4 regions of the Mesorhizobium sp. P2_A8 genome follow, and region 1 is predicted to be linked to each of the others. Evidence: predicted binding sites of a transcription regulator. Region 1 holds the regulator's gene; each other region holds the start of a gene.

Region 1 (5,153 bases):
TGCGCGCCGGCATTCCCGATGACATCAACGAAGCGATGCGGAGGACCGGCATTTACCACATCATCTCCATTTCCGGACTGCACATGGCGCTGGTCGCCGGCACAATCATGGGCTTGCTGCGTGGCGCCTTCGCCCTGTTTCCGGACTTTTCCGCGCGTCGACCGGTGAAGAAATACGCGGCCGCCGCGGCACTTTTCTCGATCGCCGCCTACCTGATCATCTCTGGCGTCGTCGTTGCCGCCGAGCGCAGCTTCATCATGCTGGCCGTGATGCTGATTGCCGTGCTGTTCGATCGGGCGGCGCTGACCATGCGCAATCTGGCGATCTCGGCGATCGCCGTCATTGTGGTGTCGCCGCACGAAGTGGCCGGCCCGAGCTTCCAGATGTCGTTCGCGGCGACGGCTGCGCTTGTCGGCGCCTATGCCGGGTGGTCGGATCATCGAGCGGGAAAGACGAGACCTCCGCCGCCACGGCGATCGCTGCCTGGGTTTCTCACGCAAAAATTCCTGCTGGCGGCTGGCGGCCTTGCGATGACCTCCATCATCGCCGGCGGCGCGACTGCACTGTTTGCCATCTGGCATTTTCAGCGGGTGTCGCCGCTCAGCCTGTTCGCCAATCTGGCCATCATGCCGATCGTGTCACTTGTAGTCATGCCCTTCGCCGTCCTCAGTGCTCTGGCGATGCCATTCGGTGCCGACGGCCCCTTTCTTTATGTGATGGGCAAGGGCCTGACGGCGATGATCGCCATGTCCGGATGGATTTCCGAGCGCTCGCCGGTCGACGCCGTCGGGTTGATTTCGCAGCAGTCTGTCCTGCTGGTGGCGATTGCCTTGGTCATTGCGACGATGGCGACGACATGGCTGCGGCTCGCAGCCCTTCCCTTTGCGCTTGCCGGCCTGTTGACCGTCTCGAATACGCGCCCACCGGACGTGCTGATCTCGGAGGACGCCAGGCTGGTTGCGTTGCCGATCGGGGGCGGCGAGCTGGCCGTCAGCCGCGCCCGTCCGAACGAATTCACGGTCGACAACTGGAAACGCGCGCTGACATCGGAAACCATCATCGTGCCGGAGGTGTTCAGCAAAGGAGAGGGGCAGTTCGACATAGCGGATGCCGCTGAACTGCCGCCGGGCGCGCCTTTCTACTGCACGTCAGGCGTTTGTCTCGCCAAGCATCCGTCCGGTGTGATCATCGCGCATGTCGAAGACGGGAAGGACGCCTGGAAGGCCTGCGGCTTCGCAGACCTGATCGTCATCAATGACGCCACGGCCTATGACCCCTGTCACAATCCGCTGGTGCTTGTCATCACCAAGCGACAACTGGCTCGCAAAGGCAGCGCCGCCGTCTTCTTCGATCGGGAGTCTGCGACGACGCCGGCAACGGTCAGCTTCGCGGTGGACAGGCCATACCGGCCCTGGCACACGCAACGCAAATTCTCGCGCGAGGCGAGGGGCCTTCCACCCTATCGCAAACCCGAAAAGCCGGCTGCAAGCCCTGCTCAGTAGCGCCTGATCAGGCCGACGAGCTTGCCTTGCACCTTGACCCTGTCCGGTCCGAAAATGCGGGTTTCATAGGCCGGGTTGGCGGCTTCGAGGGCTATCGAGGCGCCCTTGCGGCGGAACCGCTTCAGCGTCGCTTCCTCTTCATCCACCAGCGCCACGATGATCTCGCCCGGGCTGGCTGTATCGGCGTTACGGATGATGACCGTGTCGCCGTCGAAGATGCCGGCCTCGATCATCGAATCGCCCTTGACCTCCAAGGCGTAGTGCTCGCCGCCCATGATCATGTCCGGCGGCACCGAGATCGAATGCGTCTGGTGCTGGATGGCGTCGATCGGCACGCCGGCGGCGATGCGGCCCATCACCGGGATCGACACGGCGGAGACGACGTCGTCGTCATTGCCGGCAGAAGGCATCCGCGAAGGCGACGGTTTGATTTGCCGGCCAAGGCCGCCTTGACCGAGGCTGCCCTGGATGACGCTTGGTGAGAACTTTTTTGCCGCGTTGAGGCCAGGCGCGATCGAGTCCGGCAGCCGCAGCACTTCCAGAGCGCGCGCCCGGTTGGGCAGCCGGCGAATGAAGCCGCGCTCCTCCAGCGCCGTGATCAGCCGGTGGATGCCGGATTTGGAGGCGAGGTCGAGCGCTTCCTTCATCTCGTCGAAGGATGGCGGAATGCCGCTTTCCTTGAGGCGTTCATGGATGAACATCAGCAGTTCATGTTGTTTGCGCGTCAGCATGGCAGCCCCCAGGTTACCTGAAATCGGAATCGGAAAAACAAACCCAGAACAAACACTATCTGTTCCAGTTGTGTTCCGCAACCGTTTAAAGTTTAATGAATTTGTTAAGACGGCTGAAATCATTTGCCGCGCGGTAGCGTGCGGCGTTCCACGCTTGCCTGCAACCGCCACAGCCTTGGTTCGATTGAAAATGTTATGGTTAATGGCTTTGGCCCACCCTGTGTCGGGCTTGGCATCCGTTACAGATGAAGCTCAACGAGAGGGCTTTGGTCACGTCACCGATGGTTGGCCTGCCGTGAACGAAACGAAGCCAAAATGCCAACTTCGCCGGAGAAATTGACCAAGTCGGCTTTAGCCTGTTCCTGTTGCATTACCGCTTGTTCGTGCTGCCGTCGCCAGCATGGACATAGACATGCAACGTGTAGCCGATGTGGGCGATCATCAGGGTTTTCGCGCGCTCGATGTTGCGATCCAACGCCGCTTCCATGAGCGCGGTGTGATGTTCGATCGCGACAGCCTGGCGCAACGCCGCCACGGCCTCCTCATAACCATGCTGCAGGCCAGCGACCGCTCGCAGGGTTGGTGCAAGGCCTAGAAACCGGTGATGGCGACGCAGTTGATCCGCGATCGTGGAATGGAAGGTCAGCAGCCATGGGGATGCTGCCGCGCCGAGCAGTGCCGCGTGGAAAGCCTCGTGCTTTTCGTCCCATTCGTCCACCACGCCGTCGGACGGGTCGTCGACCGCTGTCTTGCAGCGCGACAGCCGGTAATGGGCCGCGACAACGGCATCCTCCCATTCACGGCCGCCTTTCTCGATCGATTCCTGGAGCAGCGGCAGTTCGACCACGAGCCTCGCGCGTGACAGATCTTCCAGCTCGACGCGCGAGACTGGTGCGACGGCAAAGCCACGATTGCTGATGGCGGTCACCAGGCGCTCGGCCTCCAACCGCGACAGCGCCTCGCGCAACGGGGTCCAGCCAATGCCGTAGCTGCTCCGCAACGCGCTGAGCTTGAGCGGCGCGCCGGGCTTCAGGCGGGTCGTGAGGATATCGCGACGCAGCAGCCTGTAAGCTGCTTCCGTTTTCGAGAAGTGCTCGTCATCCAGCATCGCCGTCCATCCGTACTGCCTGGGCGACGATTATATATGAAAACCTCTCGTTCCGTAAATTATATATAACGTTTGACAGCGCCTAGGAGACTGCCCATGATCGGCTAACGGTTTCACCTGATGCTCATCCGAGTACGCTCATGCGCGGGGATAGTCGATCATGAATGCCACTCTCGATCTCGCTGCAATCGAGGCGATGGATGCCGCGGATCCGCTGCGTGCCATGCGCGATCGTTTCGTCTTGCCGGAAGGGGTCATCTACCTCGACGGCAATTCGCTTGGCGCGGCTTCACCCGCCGTCTTCGAAGAGATCCAGAAGGCCGCGACGCAGGAATGGGCGCAGGATCTCATCCGTGCCTGGAACACCGCCGGCTGGTTCGACATGCCGGTCGAGCTCGGCGACCAGCTCGGACGCCTGATCGGTGCCGCGGCCGGCCAGACGGTGGTCTGCGACACGACCTCGATCAACATCTACAAGGTGCTGCATGCGGCACTTGCAATGCGGCCTGACCGGTCGGTCATCGTCGCCGAGGGCGACAGTTTTCCAACCGACCTCTATATGGCCGAAGGCGTTGCCTCGACGCGGCCAGGTACCGTGTTGCGGCTTGAGGGCGTCGACGCGCCTGCTATCGAGGAGCTCATCGATGAACGCGTCGCCGTTATCCTGGTCAACCACGTCAACTACAAGTCCGGTCAGTTGCGCGACATGGCAGCCTTGACGCGCAGGGCTCATCAGGCCGGTGCGCTGATTGTCTGGGACCTCTGCCACACCGCCGGTGCGCTGCCGGTCGAGCTTGACGGGGCTAATGCCGATTTCGCCATTGGCTGCACCTACAAGTACCTCAATGGCGGCCCGGGCTCACCGGCCTTCATCTATGCCGCAAGGCGCCACCACGGAGATGTCTATCAGCCGCTCAGCGGCTGGTGGGGGCATGCGCGGCCGTTCGCCTTCGAACAGGCCTATGCGGCCGGCACCGGCATCCGCCGCTTCCTGTGCGGCACGCAGCCGGTGTTATCGATGCGGGTGCTCAAGGGCGCGCTCGACCTCTGGAACGATGTCGACATGGCGGCGGTACGCAAGAAAAGCATCGCACTGACCGACCTGTTCATCCAACTCGTCGAAGCGAAATGCGGCGCCTATCGCCTCGAACTCGAAAGCCCGCGCAACGGAGAAGAGCGCGGCAGCCAGGTTTCGTTCATCCACCCGCATGGCTACCAGGTGATGCGGGCCTTGATCGAGCGCGGCGTGATCGGCGATTTCCGCGCGCCGTCGACGATCCGCTTCGGCTTCACGCCGCTCTATGTCGGCTACAGGGATGTCTGGCAGGCGGTCGAGGTGCTGGAGGACATCCTGCGCACCGGCGCCTGGCGGGACGCGCGGTTCGCGGTCAAGACTGCAGTCACTTGAGGTGTGTTGATATTCAGGTGATACCGGCCTGCATACGACGGCTTTCCGCGCTTCCGGTGCTCATGGACCCGAATGTCCGTTCCGCTCCGGTTCTCGAAAGCCACCGTTTTCGGCTCGGCCTGACCTGACTCTCATTACTGCTTGATGCATAAAAGTGCGCACGATGGTCAGAGTCGGGTGCGGACCGTCCAGAGCTCCGGAAACAGGACGACCTCGAGCATCTTCTTCAAGTAGGAAGCACCCGACGTGCCTCCGGTACCGCGCTTCAGGCCGATGATGCGCTCGACCGTGGTGACGTGGTTGAAGCGCCAGCGGCGGAAGTAATCCTCGAAGTCGACCAGCTTCTCGGCCAGTTCATAGAACATCCAGTAGCGCTGCGGGTCGCGGTAGACTGTCTGCCAGGC
Region 2 (5,153 bases), on a different contig from region 1:
GGAACGCGCGCGAGCCATGTTGCGGCGAGGTTCGCATCGGCTCCGATTCTCCGCAAGTCCCTCCGGGTCGGGTGGGGCGCCGGACCGGGAGGGCACCGTCTGCAGGCCGGGGCAGGCCGGACGGGATTCTCGTGCTGCGCCAGATCAAACCGCCGCAGGAAACTGCAATTTCAAAGCAGCGTCAGTTGCACCTGGTCTTTTCCGGCGGCAACGAACTGGTCGGTCCGAAGCGTGCGCCGCTCGACGTTGAGGCCGAGCCGCTTGGCGGTGATCTCGAAGCGCCGGCCGATCTGCCAGGCGTAGGGACCGGCGCCCTTCATGCGCTTGCCCCATTCCGAATCGTAGTCCTTGCCGTCGCGCATCGAGCGGATCAGCGAAATCACGTGACGGTAGCGGTCGGGATAGTGGCGCAGCAGCCAGTCCTTGAAGATGGGACTGACCTCCAGCGGCAGGCGAAGTATGACATAACCCGCCTCGCGTGCGCCGGCGGCGCGCGCCGAATCCAGAATGCGTTCCATCTCCTGGTCGGTCAGGCCGGGAATGATCGGCGCGACCATGACCGAAGCCGGAATGCCGGCATCCGAAAGCTGTCGGATGGCTTCCAGCCGCTTGGTCGGCGTCGAGGCACGGGGCTCCATCGTCCTGGCCAGCATGCGATCGAGCGTCGTCACCGACAGCGCCACCTTGGCCAGCCCGCGCTCGGCCATGCGCGACAGGATATCGATGTCGCGCGTCACCAAAGCGGACTTGGTGACGATGCCGACCGGATGGCCGCGCGCTTCCAGCACTTCGAGGATCTCGCGCATGATCCGGTATTGTTTCTCGATCGGCTGGTAGGGATCGGTGTTGGTGCCGATGGCGATGGTGCGCGGCTGGTAGCCATCCTTCGACAACTCCTTGTCGAGCAAGCGCGCCGCATCCGGCTTGGCGAACAGCTTCGATTCGAAATCGAGACCCGGCGACAGGCCCATGAAACTGTGTGTCGGCCGCGCGAAGCAGTAGACACAGCCATGCTCGCAGCCGCGATAGGGGTTGATCGAACGGTCGAAGGAGATGTCCGGCGATTCGTTGCGGGTGATGATGGTGCGCGGCTTCTCGACCTGCACTTCGGTCTTGAAGGGCGGCAGTTCCTCCAGCGAATTCCAGCCATCATCGAAGACATGCCGGCTGACCGGCTCGAACCGGCCGGACGGATTGATGCCCGCCGACCTGCCGCGATTGCGGTCCGGACGGACACGCATGCCACTCTGCTCGATCATCGCATTGGCCATCTCGGCTCTTCCTGCCCCGAAAGCTGCAATGTCGGCGCGCACGATCTGTTCCATCTTCGCCCGCTCCCAAGGACTGTCCATGTTGTGTCGAATCGTTCTGTTCATGAAATTATTCCTATTTAGTCGATGAGAACAAAGCAAGAACTTTTTGGGGTGCATTGCAAAAACTGGCGCTGCGTTCGGCTTTCCGCTATTCGGCTAATGATGCTCAGTGTTCTGATCGAGACCCGCAATGACGAGGAGGGCCTAGCCCGTACGCTCGGCTCGCTGATTGGCGGCGCGGTCGAGGGCGTGGTGCGTGACGTCATCGTCTGTGACACGGGTTCCACCGACCAGACGCATCGAGTTGCCGAGCATGCCGGCTGTCAGTACGTGACCGGCGGTATCGCTGTCGGCATCCGCCAGGCCAAGGGCGACTGGCTGCTGCTTCTGGAGCCGGGCGCGCGGCTGGTGGAAGGCTGGATCGACGCGGTTGTTGCCCACACGGCGAGGCAGACCATGGCGGCGCGGTTCTCGCGGGCGCGCGGCAGCCGGACACCGTTCCTGGCCCGGATCTTTTCGGGAAACCGCGCCTTGGCCGACGGGTTGGTGATTCGCAAGCATCAGGCCGCGGCAGCGGCCAAGAGTGGCGGAAGCGCCGAGGCCATCGCACGCGGCCTTGCGACAAAGCGTCTCGACGCCGAAATCTGGGTGGCGCCGCCGAGGCAAGAGCACCGCTCGCCGACGTGATTTTTTTGCAGCTGCTCTGTCCATTGTGCATTGCACAAAATCTGACGGGGGGTTAGCTTCCCGTAGGCGGGTGAATTGGGTTTGGGTCATGCCGAGTGGTGAGCACCCGATGCGGCATCGGTGTCGCCCTCATAGCCGAGGACCCAATGAACCTTTCAACCCCCGACAAATCCGGCACGGCCAGTCTCGAGGCTATTGCGCGCAACGGCAGCCTGCTGCGGCGCATCGCCGTGCGCATTCCGACCTATCTGACGGACCTGCGCGAAAACCCCGCCTGGCTGCCGATGTTCGTGCTGGCGCGCACAATGCCTGGGCGCCGGATGCATTGGCTCGGCGCAAGACGAGCCCGCCCGGCCGACAATGCGGGGGACACGATGTTTGCCGGCGTCGACCGCCAAGCAGTGGTCGAAGCGCTGCGTTCCGACGGGCTGTTTTCAGGCCTGGTCCTGCCGCCGGCGATCCACGAAGAGATCTCGGATTTCGCCCGGCGCACGCCTTGCTTCGGCAATTTCGACCGCCGTCTCGAATTCATGCCGGGTGAACATGCCGAGGCCGAGAAGCGCTTTGGCCGCTCGCTGCTCAGCGGGCATTTTTTCGAGCGCATCCTCGACTGCCGGGCGGCACTCGCCATCCAGCGCGATCCGCTGCTTCTCGACATCGCAGCGCACTATCTCGGCGGCCAGGCGAAACTGATCACGACGCGCGTCTGGTGGAGTTTTCCGACCGGTGCAGCTTCGGACGCCGACAAGAACCTTGCCTCGCTCGGCAAGTATCATTTCGACCTCGATGACTGGCGCATGCTGAAATTCTTCTTCTATCTCAAGCCGGTCGACGCCGACACCGGTCCGCATGTCTATGTCCGGGGCAGCCACAAGCGCCGCAGCCTCAAGCACCAGCTCACCCTGCTGGTCGGCCATCCTGCGCAAGAGGTTCTGGATGTCTATGGCGAGCAGAGCCCGGTGACGCTGACCGGCGACGCCGGCCTCGGCTTCGTCGAGGACCCGTTCGGCTTCCACATGGGCACAGTGCCGGCGCGCACGCCGCGCCTGATGATGGAAGTCGGCTTCGGCGTGTCGCCGCCGTCACGCCGACGCTTTCATGGCGAGCCGGTCATCCGCTGAAGGGAATTTCCGAAGCTCATTAGGACAGGCATCCAGCGAGCGCGGCGTCTGGCCTGGCGCTGCTCTCTGCTTTCGGCATCGAAGTCGACGGACACCGGTTCCTGATTGAACCGCTCTCGGTCGTCCAGGGCGTTGATGATGACGATCGCCCTGGCGTCGTCATCATCCCCGGCGATTGCAGCGACATAGACGCCGCACTCCCGGCAGATCAAATAGTCGGCCGTCCTCAGCCCAAACCGATATGTCCGCAATTGCGTTCTGTCCTTGACCGAGATGGTCAATCTGCCGGCCGGATCGGCGACGGCGCGCGAACCATGCTTGACGCAGAACGAGCACTGGCAGGCGCGAACTTCGACTTGCGACGGGTCGAGCCCGGTTGAAAATCCAAGGCGAACGTTGCCGCAATGGCATCCGCCAGTATGCACATTCATCGTACCTGCCTTGTCGTGACGGCGATGATCGCCTTCACGCAGGGTACTTTCCCCGGGGTTCGGTTTGAATGGGGTTTCGAAGGCGCCGGTATTGTTCTGCCTTGCAAATACGGCGTGGAACCGGCGCTTTGCCTTGGCTTTTACGGAGCCGATTTTCCGCGCCGCTGGTGCTCGTCCAGGCGCGGCATGATCTCGACGAAGTTGCAGGGCATATGCCGGTAGTCGAGCTGCGCCTTGAGGATGCCGTCCCAGGCGTCCCTGCAGGCGCCGGGCGAGCCCGGCAGCACGAAGACGAAGGTGGCGTTGACGACGCCACCGGTCGCCCGGCTCTGGATCGTCGAGGTACCGATCTTGTCGTAGGAGATGCGGTGGAACACTTCCGAAAAGCCGTCCATGCGCTTTTCGAAGATCGGCTCCAGCGCTTCCGGCGTCACGTCGCGGCCGGTGAAGCCGGTGCCGCCAGTGGTGATCACGACATCGATCGCCGGGTCCTTCGACCAGCCGAGCACCTTGTCGCGGATTTTCTCGCGGTCATCGGTGACGATATCGCGGGCGGCCAGGATGTGACCGGTTTCAGTGATGCGGTCGGCCAGCGTCTGGCCGGATTTGTCGTCGGCAAGCCTGCGTGTGTCGGACACGGTCAGCACCGCTATGCGGATCGGGATGAAAGGCCGGCTCTCGTCAATCCTGGCCATCTCAATCGGCCTCCGATGTCATGCTGCGCGTCGCGGCGACGAACCAGTCGGGCTGGCGGCTGCGGATGTCGGCAGCGGCGCGTTTGGCAACATTGCCGGTCTCGAACAGGCCGAAGCATGTCGCGCCGGACCCGGACATCCGCGAGAATCCCGATCCAGCCTTGTTGAGCCAGGAAAGCGCTCTGCCGATGGCGGGCTGCATCGTCAGCGCTGCAGGCTCAAGATCATTGCGGGTGATCTCCAGCCAGTTGCGCAGGCTATGGAAATCGATGCTGCGCGGCAGCGGCGGCAGTGGCTCGTTGTCGCGGCGGGAAAGCGCTGCGAAGACCTCGGCGGTCGAAAGGGCGGTGCCCGGATTGACCAGCACCAGCCCGAGCGCCGAAAAATCCGGCACCATCGTCAACTCGTCACCAATACCGCGCGCGACCAGCGGCTTGGCCGCCAGGCACATCGGCACATCCGCACCAAGCGAAAGGCCGATCCGCGCCAGCTCGGTGGCATCGATATCCAGGCCCCATGTCTCTGCCAGCCCGCGCAGCACGGCCGCCGCGTCGCTCGAGCCGCCACCGACGCCGGAGGCAACCGGCAGGTTCTTTTCAAGCCGGATGGCGACCGGCGGGGTTCTCTTGGATCCGGCTTCCCTTCGCAGGGCATCGCGAGCCTTGAGCACCAGATTGCTGGCGTCGAGAGGAACGGCCGGCGCATAACGGCCGGACACGGCAAAATCATCGCTGTCGGCGAGCGCGATCTCGACCCTGTCGCCAAAACGCGTGAACACCGCCAGGCTTTCGATCAGGTGATAACCGTCGGGGCGCCTGCCGGTGACATGCAGCGCCAGATTGATCTTGGCATGCGCGTGCCAGGTACGCGACCCGATGTCGGTGTCCACGGCGTCAGTCGTATGCG
Region 3 (5,153 bases), on a different contig from region 1:
CAGCGACGAAACATGCTCCGATCAGACGACATAACAGAGACCCAGATTGCCGCGAGGGCGCTCGTCTACGGGCTCGCACGCATGTACATTGATGGGCACTTTGCGCAATGGGCAGTGGCCGGACATACTGAAGAGCAGACTGCGCAGAACGTATTAAAGCATTTCGTGACACTCATTGGGAAATGATGGCGCGACGTAGGAATTAGTTTACTCGGCCGCCTCTTCGATCTTCTCCATATCGTCATCCGAGAGACCGAAATGGTGGCCGATCTCGTGGATCAGCACGTGGGTGACGATGTCGCCCAGCGTCTCCTCGTTCTCGGACCAGTAGTCGAGGATGGCGCGGCGGTAGAGCGTGATGCGGTTCGGACCTTCGCCGGTCTGCGGATTCCAGCGTTCGGCAATGCCGCGTCCCTCGAACAGGCCGAGCAGGTCGAACGGCGTTTCCAGCGACAGGTCGTCCATGATTTCGTCGGTCGGGAATTCGGCGATCTGGATGACGATCTCGCCGGTCAGCTTGCGAAAATCCTCCGGCAGATGCGCGTAAGCCTCCAGCGCCAGGAACTCCATCTCCTCCATCGAAGGCGAGAGTTCGTCGTGCCAGGTGCGGGTCTTGTAGATGCGGGCCATGCTTTGTCCTTTGATCCCGGCATATAGGCTTTCGCACCGGAATCGGCAAATGATGCCGGCAATTCCGGCTTCGGGTGCTTTGCCGCCGCGGAGGAATCGCGTAGGGGTCAGTTCCGGCCATGTAACAGGAGTTCTCATGCCGGACCTTTCCATCATTGGACTTTTCGCCATTGCTTGCCTCGCTCTGACCGCGACGCCGGGGCCGGACATGCTGTTGATCGCATCCCGCAGCGCCAGCCAGGGGCGCGCCTCGGGCCTTGCGACCTATGCCGGCATCGCCACCGGCACCTATTGCCATGCGCTGGCCGCCGCCTTCGGCCTGTCGCAACTGTTCCTTGCCGCGCCCATCGCTTACGACATCGTCCGCTATGCCGGAGCGGCCTACCTCGCCTATCTCGCCTGGAAGGCGTTCCGCTCCGATGGAACAGCGCTTGCACCGGTCACTGGCCTGCCGCGCTACTCGCAAGGCCGCATCTTCCGGCAGGGATTGTTGACCAATCTGCTCAACCCGAAGATGGCGCTGTTCGTGCTGGCGCTTTTCCCGCAGTTCGTGCAGCCGCAGGCCGGTTCGGTGGCGGCACAGATCCTGGTGCTGGCGACCGTGCTCAACCTGATCGGGCTGGTGGTCAATGGCGTGGTCATCCTGACCGCAAGCCGGATCGGTGCGGCCTTGTCGAGGCGCACGCGGTTTCGGCGGGCGCCGCAGATTCTGCTGGGAACCGTCTTTGCAGGGCTTGCGGCACGACTGGCCTTGGGCGGCCAGCGCTAGATCAAACGACTGTAGAGGAATAAATTCCCCATGACTCTGCTTGACTCTTGGGGTCCCCTCTGGAATCTATAGGAACATAACAGGAACAATTGTGAGTGGAAGCTGACCGTCATGGCGATGACCGCCGTGGCGCAGGAGACTGTTTTTGCCCTGCGCCGCCAGATCGCGAAGATCGAGGGAACGCTACCCGAGCGCCTGCAGGCGCCGGTCGGCGCGACCCCTGATGCCGATGTCAGCGCCGATCTCACCATCATCCGGCGCGGCGTTGCCGCGGCTTTGCCGGATGCGTTCCTGCCCACCGGCGTCGAGCGGCTCGATGCCGCCCTGAGCGGCGGCCTGCCGAAAGCCGCCTTGAACGAAATCCATGGCATTGAAACCCGCGATGCCGGAGCCGTCGCCGGCTTCGCTTTGTCGCTGACAAGCCTGATCCTCAAGCGGACACAAGGGCTGCCGGTGCTGTGGATCGGCACATCGGAGATTTTCCGCGAGGCGGGCTTTCCCTATGCCAGGGGGCTTCATGCCTCGTTCGGCATCGAGCCCGAGCAATTGCTGTTTTCCGAGGCGCCAAAACTTGTCGATGCGCTGTGGGTCGCCGAAGAGGCTGCAAAGATGACGGCGCTCGCCGCCGTCATCCTCGAGATCCGCGGCAATCCGCAGCGGCTCGACCTGACCGCAACCCGCCGGCTGCATGCAAGGGCACAGAGTGCCGGCCGGCCGGTGTTCCTGCTGCGGCAGGCCGCCGGGCCCGAACCGACGGCGGCACCGGTTCGTCTCATTGTCGCGTCGGCGCCGGCTGTGCCGCGCGACACCATCGCCGGGCCACTGGCCGGCTCGATCGGCCGCCCGGCCTTCACCATCACCATCGGCAAGAGCCGCACGGCCCTGCCTGGACAATTCACACTGGAGTGGAACCCCGATGAACGCGGATTCGATGAAAGAAGGGGCGAGGAAAGAGCAAAGAATCCTGTCCCTGTGGTTTCCCTATCTGGCAGTGGAAAGGATCCTGCGGCAGCGTCTGGGGCGGTCCTGGCGTTCCCGGCCGTCGGATCACCTGCCGCTGGTGATCAGCCATCGCCGTGGGAACGCGCAGCGCATCTCGGCCCTCGACGAGCGGGCTAAAGCGCTGCACCTGAAGCGCGACATGGGCATTGCCGACGCGCGCGCCATGCACCCCTCGATCGACATCGTCGAGGCCGATCCGCAGGCCGACCGTCGCCTGCTCGAAGGCCTTGCCGACTGGTGCGACCGCTACACACCGCTGGTGGCGCTGGACGCAACGGACGGCCTGTTTCTCGACGTCACCGGCTGCACCCATCTTTTCGGTGGCGAACGCGCCATGCTGGACGACATCCTGTCGCGCTTCTTCCATCAGGGTTTCGATGTCCGCGCCGGGCTTGCCGCGACACCGGGCGCGGCCTGGGCGGCGGCACGGTTTTCCGGCGACCGCATCGTCGCTGGCGGCGAGGAGGAAGCGCTGCTCGCGCCCTTGCCGCTGACAGCACTGCGCATCGAACCGGCGACCCGCACCAGCCTGGAAAGCGTCGGCTTGCGCACGGCGGGCGCCGTCATGGCGGCACCGCGCGCGCCACTCGCCCGCCGCTTCGGCGCCTCGCTGCTTTTGCGCCTCGACCAGGCGCTTGGTCGTCTCGACGAGGCGGTCTCGCCGCGCCTTCCCGTCGCGCCGCTTTCGGTCGAACGCCATCTCAGCGAGCCCGTCACCCTGACCGAGGACATCGAACGGCTGGTCGGCATGCTGGCGACGGCATTGAAGACCGACCTCGAGCGTCGCGGCGAGGGTGCCAGGACGCTGGCGCTGCTCTTGTTTCGTGTCGACGGCGCCGTCAGCCGCATTGCCATCGGCACCTCGCGGCCGATGCGCGAACCCTCGCTGATCCAGAAATTGTTCCATGAAAGGCTGGCCGCGCTCGAGCAGGATATCGATGCCGGCTATGGCTTCGATCTGGTGCGGCTCTCGGTGCTGACGGCCGCCGCCTTCGACATGCAGCAGGCCGACCTTGCCGGCGAGGTAACCGACGACGGGGCCGATATCGCGCTGTTCGCCGACCGCATCCGCGCCCGGCTCGGCGAGGGCGCGGTCCTGCAGCCGGTCGTCGTCGAAAGCCATCTGCCGGAGCGCGCCGTCGCCACGATCCCCTTCACCGAGGCCCCGCGCCGGACCACGCCGCCGAAGAAGCCGGACAGGATGCAGGCGCCGACGACCATCTTCCCGCCGGAACGGCCGATCCGGCTTTTCCGCGCGCCCGAACCCATCGAGGTGCCGGCCACCGAAATGCCGGAGGGACCGCCGCTGAACTTCCGCTGGCGCCGCGCGCTCTACCGGGTGACGCGTGCCGAGGGGCCGGAACGCATCGCCGCGGAATGGTGGCGCGAGGCCGCGAGCGACGAGGCGGCATCGACGCGCGACTACTACCGCATCGAGGATACCGACGGCCGCCGCTACTGGCTCTACCGGCAAGGTCTTTATGGCGGCGCTCAAATCCCGCCGCGCTGGTTCTTGCATGGGGTCTTCGCATGAACGCGCTGACCGTCATTCCCTATGCAGAATTCGGCATCCAGTCGAATTTCTCCTTCCTGCGCGGCGCCTCCAAGCCGGAGGAGCTGGTGGTCGCGGCCAAGCTGATGGGCTTCTCGGCGATCGGGCTTGCCGACCGCAACACGGTGGCCGGCGTGGTGCGCGCCTGGCAGCAGGCCAGGGTCGAGACGCTCTCCTACCATCCCGGCTGCCGGCTGGTTTTTGGCGACGGCACGCCGGACATTCTCGCCTATCCGCAGGACCGCAAGGGCTGGGGGCATCTCTGCCGCATGCTGACGCAAGCCAATCTGCGCGACGAAAACGAAAAGGGCGCCACCCTTCTCCGGCGCAGCGACCTGCTCGAATGGGGAGACCTGATGTCGCTCGCGGTCCTGCCCGATCTGTCGGCGGGCGTGGAAGACAGTCTCGCTTTGCTTCGCCGGCTCAAGGATCGTTTCGGAAGAAACCTCCGTCTGGCCGTTTCGCCGGACTATGCGGGCAATGACCGTTTCCGGATCGAGCAGGCAGCGGCGATGGCGGAAAATGGCGGCATCCCGCTGATGGCGACCAACGACGTTCTCTACCACACTGCCGAACGGCGCCCGTTGCAGGACGTGCTGACCGCGATCCGCCTCAACACGCCCGTCGCCGAGGTCGGACTGCAGCTGGCCGCCAATGCCGAGCGCCATTTGAAGCCGCCGATGGAAATGGCGCGCCTGTTCCGCAGGCATCCACAGGCGCTGGCCGAGACCTTGCGCTTTGCGCAGGAGCTGACCTTCTCGCTCAGTGACCTCCAGTACAACTACCCCGACGAGCCGACGCAATCGGGTCTCGGGCCACAGGCCGAGCTGGAACGGCTGGCGCGGGAAGGGGCGGCCAACCGCTATCCGGCGGGCGTACCTGCATCCGTGACCGGGCGCATCGAGGAGGAGCTCGCTCTGATCGAGCGCCTCAACTACGCCCGCTATTTCCTGACGGTCCATGACATCGTCCAATTCGCCCGCAGCCAGGACATCCTCTGCCAGGGACGTGGTTCGGCCGCCAATTCGATCGTCTGCTTCTGCATCGGCATCACCGAAGTCGGACCGGATCGGATCGACACGCTGTTCGAGCGCTTCATTTCCGAGGAGAGGAACGAGCCGCCCGACATCGACGTCGACTTCGAGCATGAAAAACGCGAAATCGTCATCCAGTACATCTACGAGAAATACAGCGCCAAGC
Region 4 (5,153 bases), on a different contig from region 1:
GAACAGCCCATCGGCCTTCTTCTGCGTATCGGAAATCTCAATCGAGAAGCCCTCGCCTGAAATGATACCCGTGTCGCCCATCTGGCCGCCGGACTCGGCATAGAAAGGCGTCTGGTTGACGACCACGGCAACCGCGTCGCCCTTGCCGGCGCTGTCGACGGTCTTGCCGTCCCGCACCAGCGCCTGGATGAGGCCTTCCGCCTGCTCGGTCTCGTAGCCGAGGAATTCGGTCGCTCCGGCCTTCTCGCGCACCGGGAACCAGACAGTTTCGGTGGCCGCGTCACCGGAGCCTGCCCAATGTGCCCGCGCCTCGGTCTTCTGCCGCTCCATCGCATTGGTGAAGCCGGCAAGATCGACCGAGATGCTGCGCTGGCGCAATGCATCCTGCGTCAGATCGAGCGGGAAGCCGTAGGTGTCGTAGAGTTTGAAAGCCGTCTCCCCATCCAGCATGTCGCCGACACCCAGCGTTTCCGTCGCCTCCGCAAGCAGGCCGAGGCCACGAACCAGCGTCTTGCGGAAACGGGTTTCCTCGAGCTTCAGGGTCTCGGTGATCAACTGCTCGCCACGCACCAGTTCCGGATAGGCCTGGCCCATCTCGCGCACCAGCGCCGGCACCAGCTGCCACATCAGCGGGTCGCGGGCACCGAGCAACTGCGCATGGCGCATGGCACGGCGCATGATGCGGCGCAGGACATAGCCACGGCCTTCGTTCGACGGCAGCACGCCATCGGCCACCAGGAAGGAGGATGAACGCAGATGATCGGCAATGACGCGGAACGACGCGACCGTCTCCTTGTCGGGACCGTGCCCGATAGCGGACGACGCCGCGTCGATCAGATGACGGAACAGATCGGTCTCGAAGACGCTTTCCACCCCTTGCAGGATGGACGCCATGCGCTCCAGGCCCATGCCGGTGTCGATCGACGGGCGCGGCAAGTCGATGCGCTCCTCCTTCGTCACCTGTTCATACTGCATGAACACCAGGTTCCAGAATTCGAGGAAGCGGTCGCCATCCTCCTCGGGGGTGCCGGGAGGTCCGCCCCAGATGTGTTCGCCGCGGTCGATGAAGATCTCCGAGCACGGCCCGCACGGTCCGGTGTCGCCCATCGCCCAGAAATTGTCGGAGGTCGCGATGCGAATGATGCGGTCGTCGGAAAATCCGGCGATCTTCTTCCAGAAGCCGGCCGCCTCATCGTCCGTGTGATAGACGGTGACCAGCAGCTTGTCCTTGTTCAGCCCGAATTCCTTGGTGATCAGGTTCCAGGCAAGCTCGATGGCGCGCTCCTTGAAATAGTCGCCAAAGGAGAAATTGCCGAGCATCTCGAAGAAGGTCAGATGGCGCGCGGTGTAGCCGACATTGTCGAGGTCGTTGTGCTTGCCGCCGGCGCGAACGCTCTTCTGGGCGGTCGAGGCGCGCGAATAGGGCCGCTTCTCGAGGCCGGTGAAGACGTTCTTGAACTGCACCATGCCGGCGTTGGTGAACATCAGCGTCGGATCGTTGCGCGGCACCAGCGGGCTCGACGCGACGATCTCGTGACCCTCCTTGCGGAAGTAGTCGAGAAAAGTCGACCGGATCTCGTTCACGCCACTCATGAATACTGCCTTTTCGAGAGAGCCGCCGGCAAACCGGCGGAAATGGACATGGCCTTTTAGCCGTCACATCGCACCCTGTCCAGAAACACGGAATTGGTCCAATTCGCGGCCTTTGCCTGCCGTTCGAACCCAGGCTGCTTCGCCGTCAAAATGAAAAACCGCCGGCTCGAAAGCCGGCGGTTTGGAACGCGAAAACACAGAACTCGATTACATAAGCCTGAGATAATGAAACAAAATTATGGCCGATCTTCGACCGGCATCTTGCGCACGACGCTGCTACATCGCGCCGGATTCCTCCTCGAAACCGTCGTCGCCACTCTCGGCGCCGCCATTCTCGAGGAATTTCTCGGCGATCAGCCCGGCATTCTGCCTGAGCGCCAGCTCGATCTCGCGCGCTGTGTCGGGATTGTCGCGCAGGAACAGTTTGGCATTCTCGCGGCCCTGGCCGAGACGCTGCGAATTGTAGGAGAACCAGGCGCCCGACTTCTCGACCACGCCGGCCTTGACGCCGAGATCGACCAGTTCGCCGGTCTTGGACACGCCCTCGCCATACATGATGTCGAACTCGACCACCTTGAAGGGCGGCGCCAGCTTGTTCTTGACCACCTTGACGCGGGTCTGGTTGCCGACGACCTCGTCGCGGTCCTTGACCGAGCCGATGCGGCGGATGTCGAGGCGGACCGAAGCGTAGAATTTCAGCGCATTACCGCCGGTCGTGGTCTCGGGCGAACCGAACATGACGCCGATCTTCATGCGGATCTGGTTGATGAAGATGACCATGGTGTTGGAGCGCGAGATCGAGGCGGTCAGCTTGCGCAGCGCCTGGCTCATCAGGCGGGCCTGCAGGCCGGGCAGCGAATCGCCCATCTCGCCTTCGATTTCGGCGCGTGGCGTCAGCGCCGCGACCGAATCGACCACCAGCACGTCGATGGCACCGGAGCGCACCAGCGTGTCGCAGATTTCCAGCGCCTGCTCACCGGTGTCGGGCTGCGAGATCAGGAGGTTTTCCAGATCGACGCCAAGCTTGCGGGCATAGACCGGATCGAGCGCATGCTCGGCATCGACGAAGGCGCAGATGCCGCCCTTCTTCTGGGCCTCGGCCACGGTGTGCAGCGCCAGCGTCGTCTTGCCCGAGCTTTCCGGCCCGTAGATCTCGACGATGCGGCCGCGCGGCAGGCCACCGACGCCAAGCGCGATGTCGAGGCCAAGCGAGCCGGTCGGCACCGTTTCGATCTCGACGACCTGCTCGTTCGCGCCGAGCCGCATGATCGAGCCTTTGCCGAAAGCCCGCTCGATTTGCGACAGCGCCGCATCCAGAGCCTTTGATTTGTCCACCGCTTTGTCCTCTACCAGCCGCAAAGAATTCTGAGCCATGATACATCACCCCTTGGTCGTCAATGAAGGCCGGACAATCCGTAATCCCTGCCTATTTGTACCTTTTTTGTTCTCGTTTGGCAAGGGGGTTCAAATATCTGAAAAACAATCAATATCCCGATTTGTTCTTTTTTTGTCCCAGGAATTCGATCAGGAATGCACCTCGCATTGGGCCAGGCGGCTCGATTGTTTCGATCTGCCGAATCGCGGCCTTGGATGCGAAGCTTCGTCACGCAGCCTAGCGCTTGTGCGGCTGGAATAACAAAGGTCATATCGCCGGCATGCTGAAATCCGCGAAAATACTGGCCGTAGGTGGCGCCCATATCGATAGGCGCGGCCAGGTGTCCGGCCCCTACGTGCCAGCCGCGTCCAATCCCGGCACGATGCGCGAGGATGTCGGCGGCGGCGTCTTCAACGCTTTGCGCAGTGCGGTTCGTCGCGGTGTCTCCGCGTCGCTGCTGTCGGTTCGTGGCGGCGATGCCGCCGCCGATACCGTTTCACGAGCCATCGCCGAGGCCGGTATTGCCGACCTGTCGGCGGTGTTCCTCGATCGCACGACGCCGAGCTATACGGCGCTGATCGACAGCGAGGGCGAGTTGATCGTCGGCTTCGCCGACATGGCGCTCTATGAGCTGGCGTTTCCCAAGCAGATCAGGCGCTCCAAGGTGAGAGAGGTTGTCGCTGCCGCCGATGCCGTCTTCTGCGACGCCAACCTGCCGACGGCGGCACTGGAGCGGCTGGTGGCACTCGCCGCCGGCAAGCCCGTCTTCGCCATTGCCATCTCGCCGGCCAAGATCGTGCGCCTGAGGCCAGTGCTCGGCCATCTGGCCGTCGTCTTCATGAACCGGCGCGAGGCGCTAGCCCTTGCCGGCCTGGACGGTGCGGCCCCAGGGCAGGACATCGTCGGCGGGCTGAAACGCGCAGGGCTCAAAAGCGGCGTGGTGACGGCGGGCGGAGCTGCCATGCTGGGCTTCGATGAAGCCGGCACCTTCTCGATCCTGCCGCCGACGCCAAGAAAGGTCGCCGATGTCACCGGCGCCGGCGATGCGCTGGCCGGCGCGGCGGTCGCCGCCTTGCTGCGCGGCCTGCCTTTGCGCGCAGCGCTGCGCGAAGGCATTGCCGCTGCAACGCTGGCCATCGAGAGCGCCGACGCCGTTCCCGATTTCTCCGCAGCTGATTTCACCGAGGCGCTGGCTCTTGTGCCGGATGCGCAGGAAGTGGCATGAGACCGGCCAGTTCATAGCACCGGTATGCAGCTGCGCGTCCAGATGGATGCGCCGCACTCCGGGTTGGAGATCAAGATGACACCAGAAACCGCCAGCCCCTTCATCGACATCCATGCGCCCGTGGCGCAAGCCCTGGCCGCCGGGCGGCCGGTGGTGGCGCTGGAGAGCACCATCATCACCCATGGCATGCCCTACCCTGACAATGGCACCATGGCAGCCGATGTCGAAAAGATCATCAGTGATGGCGGCGCGGTGCCGGCCACGATCGCCGTGGTTGGCGGCCGCATCAAGATCGGCCTGTCGGACGGCGAGCGCGAATCGCTGGCCATGACCGGCGACGCCATGAAGCTGTCGCGCGCCGACCTCGGTTTTGCGGTGGCGCAAGGACGCACCGGCGGCACCACGGTCGCCGCCACGATGATCGCCGCGCACATGGTCGGCATCAAGGTGTTCGCCACCGGCGGCATTGGCGGCGTGCACAAGGGGGCGGAAAAGAGTTTCGACATTTCCGCCGACCTCGATGAACTGGCGCGCACGCCGGTGATTGTCGTGTCAGCCGGCGCCAAGGCCATCCTCGACATCGAAAAGACGCTGGAAGTGCTGGAGACACGCGGCGTGCCGGTGGTCGGTCATGGCTGCGAGACGATGCCGGCTTTCTGGTCGCGGCATTCGCCGTTCCGCGCGCCGCTGACCTTGCACGGAGCGGAAGAGATCGCGCATTTCTACCAGACGCGGCAGGCGCTGGGGCTCGCCGGCGGCATGCTGATCGCCAATCCGGTGCCCGAGAACCACGAAATCCCGGCCGAGGAGATGGCCGGTTATATCGAAGCGGCGCAGAAGGCCGCCGAAGCGCTCAACGTGACCGGCAAGGCGGTGACGCCGTTCCTGCTGTCGAAAATCCTCGAACTCACAGGCGGTCGGAGCCTGAAGACCAACATCGCGCTGGTCGAAAACAACGCA

The links. The regulator LexA, encoded in region 1, represses DNA repair genes until DNA is damaged. The targets are predictions, from matches to a motif close to TGTTCNNNNTGTGTTCNG.
Region 2: the regulator LexA is predicted to act here: its motif matches at 1,400-1,417, upstream of AC1D10_RS17525 (PA0069 family radical SAM protein).
Region 3: the regulator LexA is predicted to act here: its motif matches at 1,470-1,487, upstream of AC1D10_RS02910 (ImuA family protein).
Region 4: the regulator LexA is predicted to act here: its motif matches at 3,091-3,108, upstream of recA (recombinase RecA).

The regions. Positions count from the first base shown of each region.
Region 1 covers NZ_JBFUDB010000009.1:222,558-227,710, reverse strand. Annotated here, with positions in the region: gene AC1D10_RS26240 (ComEC/Rec2 family competence protein) at 1-1,502, shown strand, start outside; gene lexA (transcriptional repressor LexA) at 1,496-2,233, opposite strand; gene AC1D10_RS26230 (hypothetical protein) at 2,196-2,573, shown strand; gene AC1D10_RS26225 (GntR family transcriptional regulator) at 2,604-3,341, opposite strand; gene kynU (kynureninase) at 3,502-4,749, shown strand; gene kynA (tryptophan 2,3-dioxygenase) at 4,917-5,153, opposite strand, start outside.
Region 2 covers NZ_JBFUDB010000005.1:490,607-495,759, forward strand. Annotated here, with positions in the region: gene AC1D10_RS17520 (ribonuclease HII) at 1-18, opposite strand, end outside; gene AC1D10_RS17525 (PA0069 family radical SAM protein) at 171-1,325, opposite strand; gene AC1D10_RS17530 (glycosyltransferase family protein) at 1,476-2,000, shown strand; gene AC1D10_RS17535 (hypothetical protein) at 2,147-3,121, shown strand; gene AC1D10_RS17540 (GFA family protein) at 3,097-3,552, opposite strand; gene moaB (molybdenum cofactor biosynthesis protein B) at 3,693-4,247, opposite strand; gene AC1D10_RS17550 (4-(cytidine 5'-diphospho)-2-C-methyl-D-erythritol kinase) at 4,249-5,136, opposite strand.
Region 3 covers NZ_JBFUDB010000001.1:606,186-611,338, reverse strand. Annotated here, with positions in the region: gene AC1D10_RS02925 (TetR/AcrR family transcriptional regulator) at 1-186, shown strand, start outside; gene AC1D10_RS02920 (metallopeptidase family protein) at 208-630, opposite strand; gene AC1D10_RS02915 (LysE family translocator) at 767-1,399, shown strand; gene AC1D10_RS02910 (ImuA family protein) at 1,511-2,518, shown strand; gene AC1D10_RS02905 (DUF6504 family protein) at 2,460-3,935, shown strand; gene AC1D10_RS02900 (error-prone DNA polymerase) at 3,932-5,153, shown strand, end outside.
Region 4 covers NZ_JBFUDB010000007.1:200,914-206,066, forward strand. Annotated here, with positions in the region: gene alaS (alanine--tRNA ligase) at 1-1,593, opposite strand, end outside; gene recA (recombinase RecA) at 1,870-2,967, opposite strand; gene AC1D10_RS21530 (carbohydrate kinase family protein) at 3,249-4,193, shown strand; gene AC1D10_RS21535 (pseudouridine-5'-phosphate glycosidase) at 4,269-5,153, shown strand, end outside.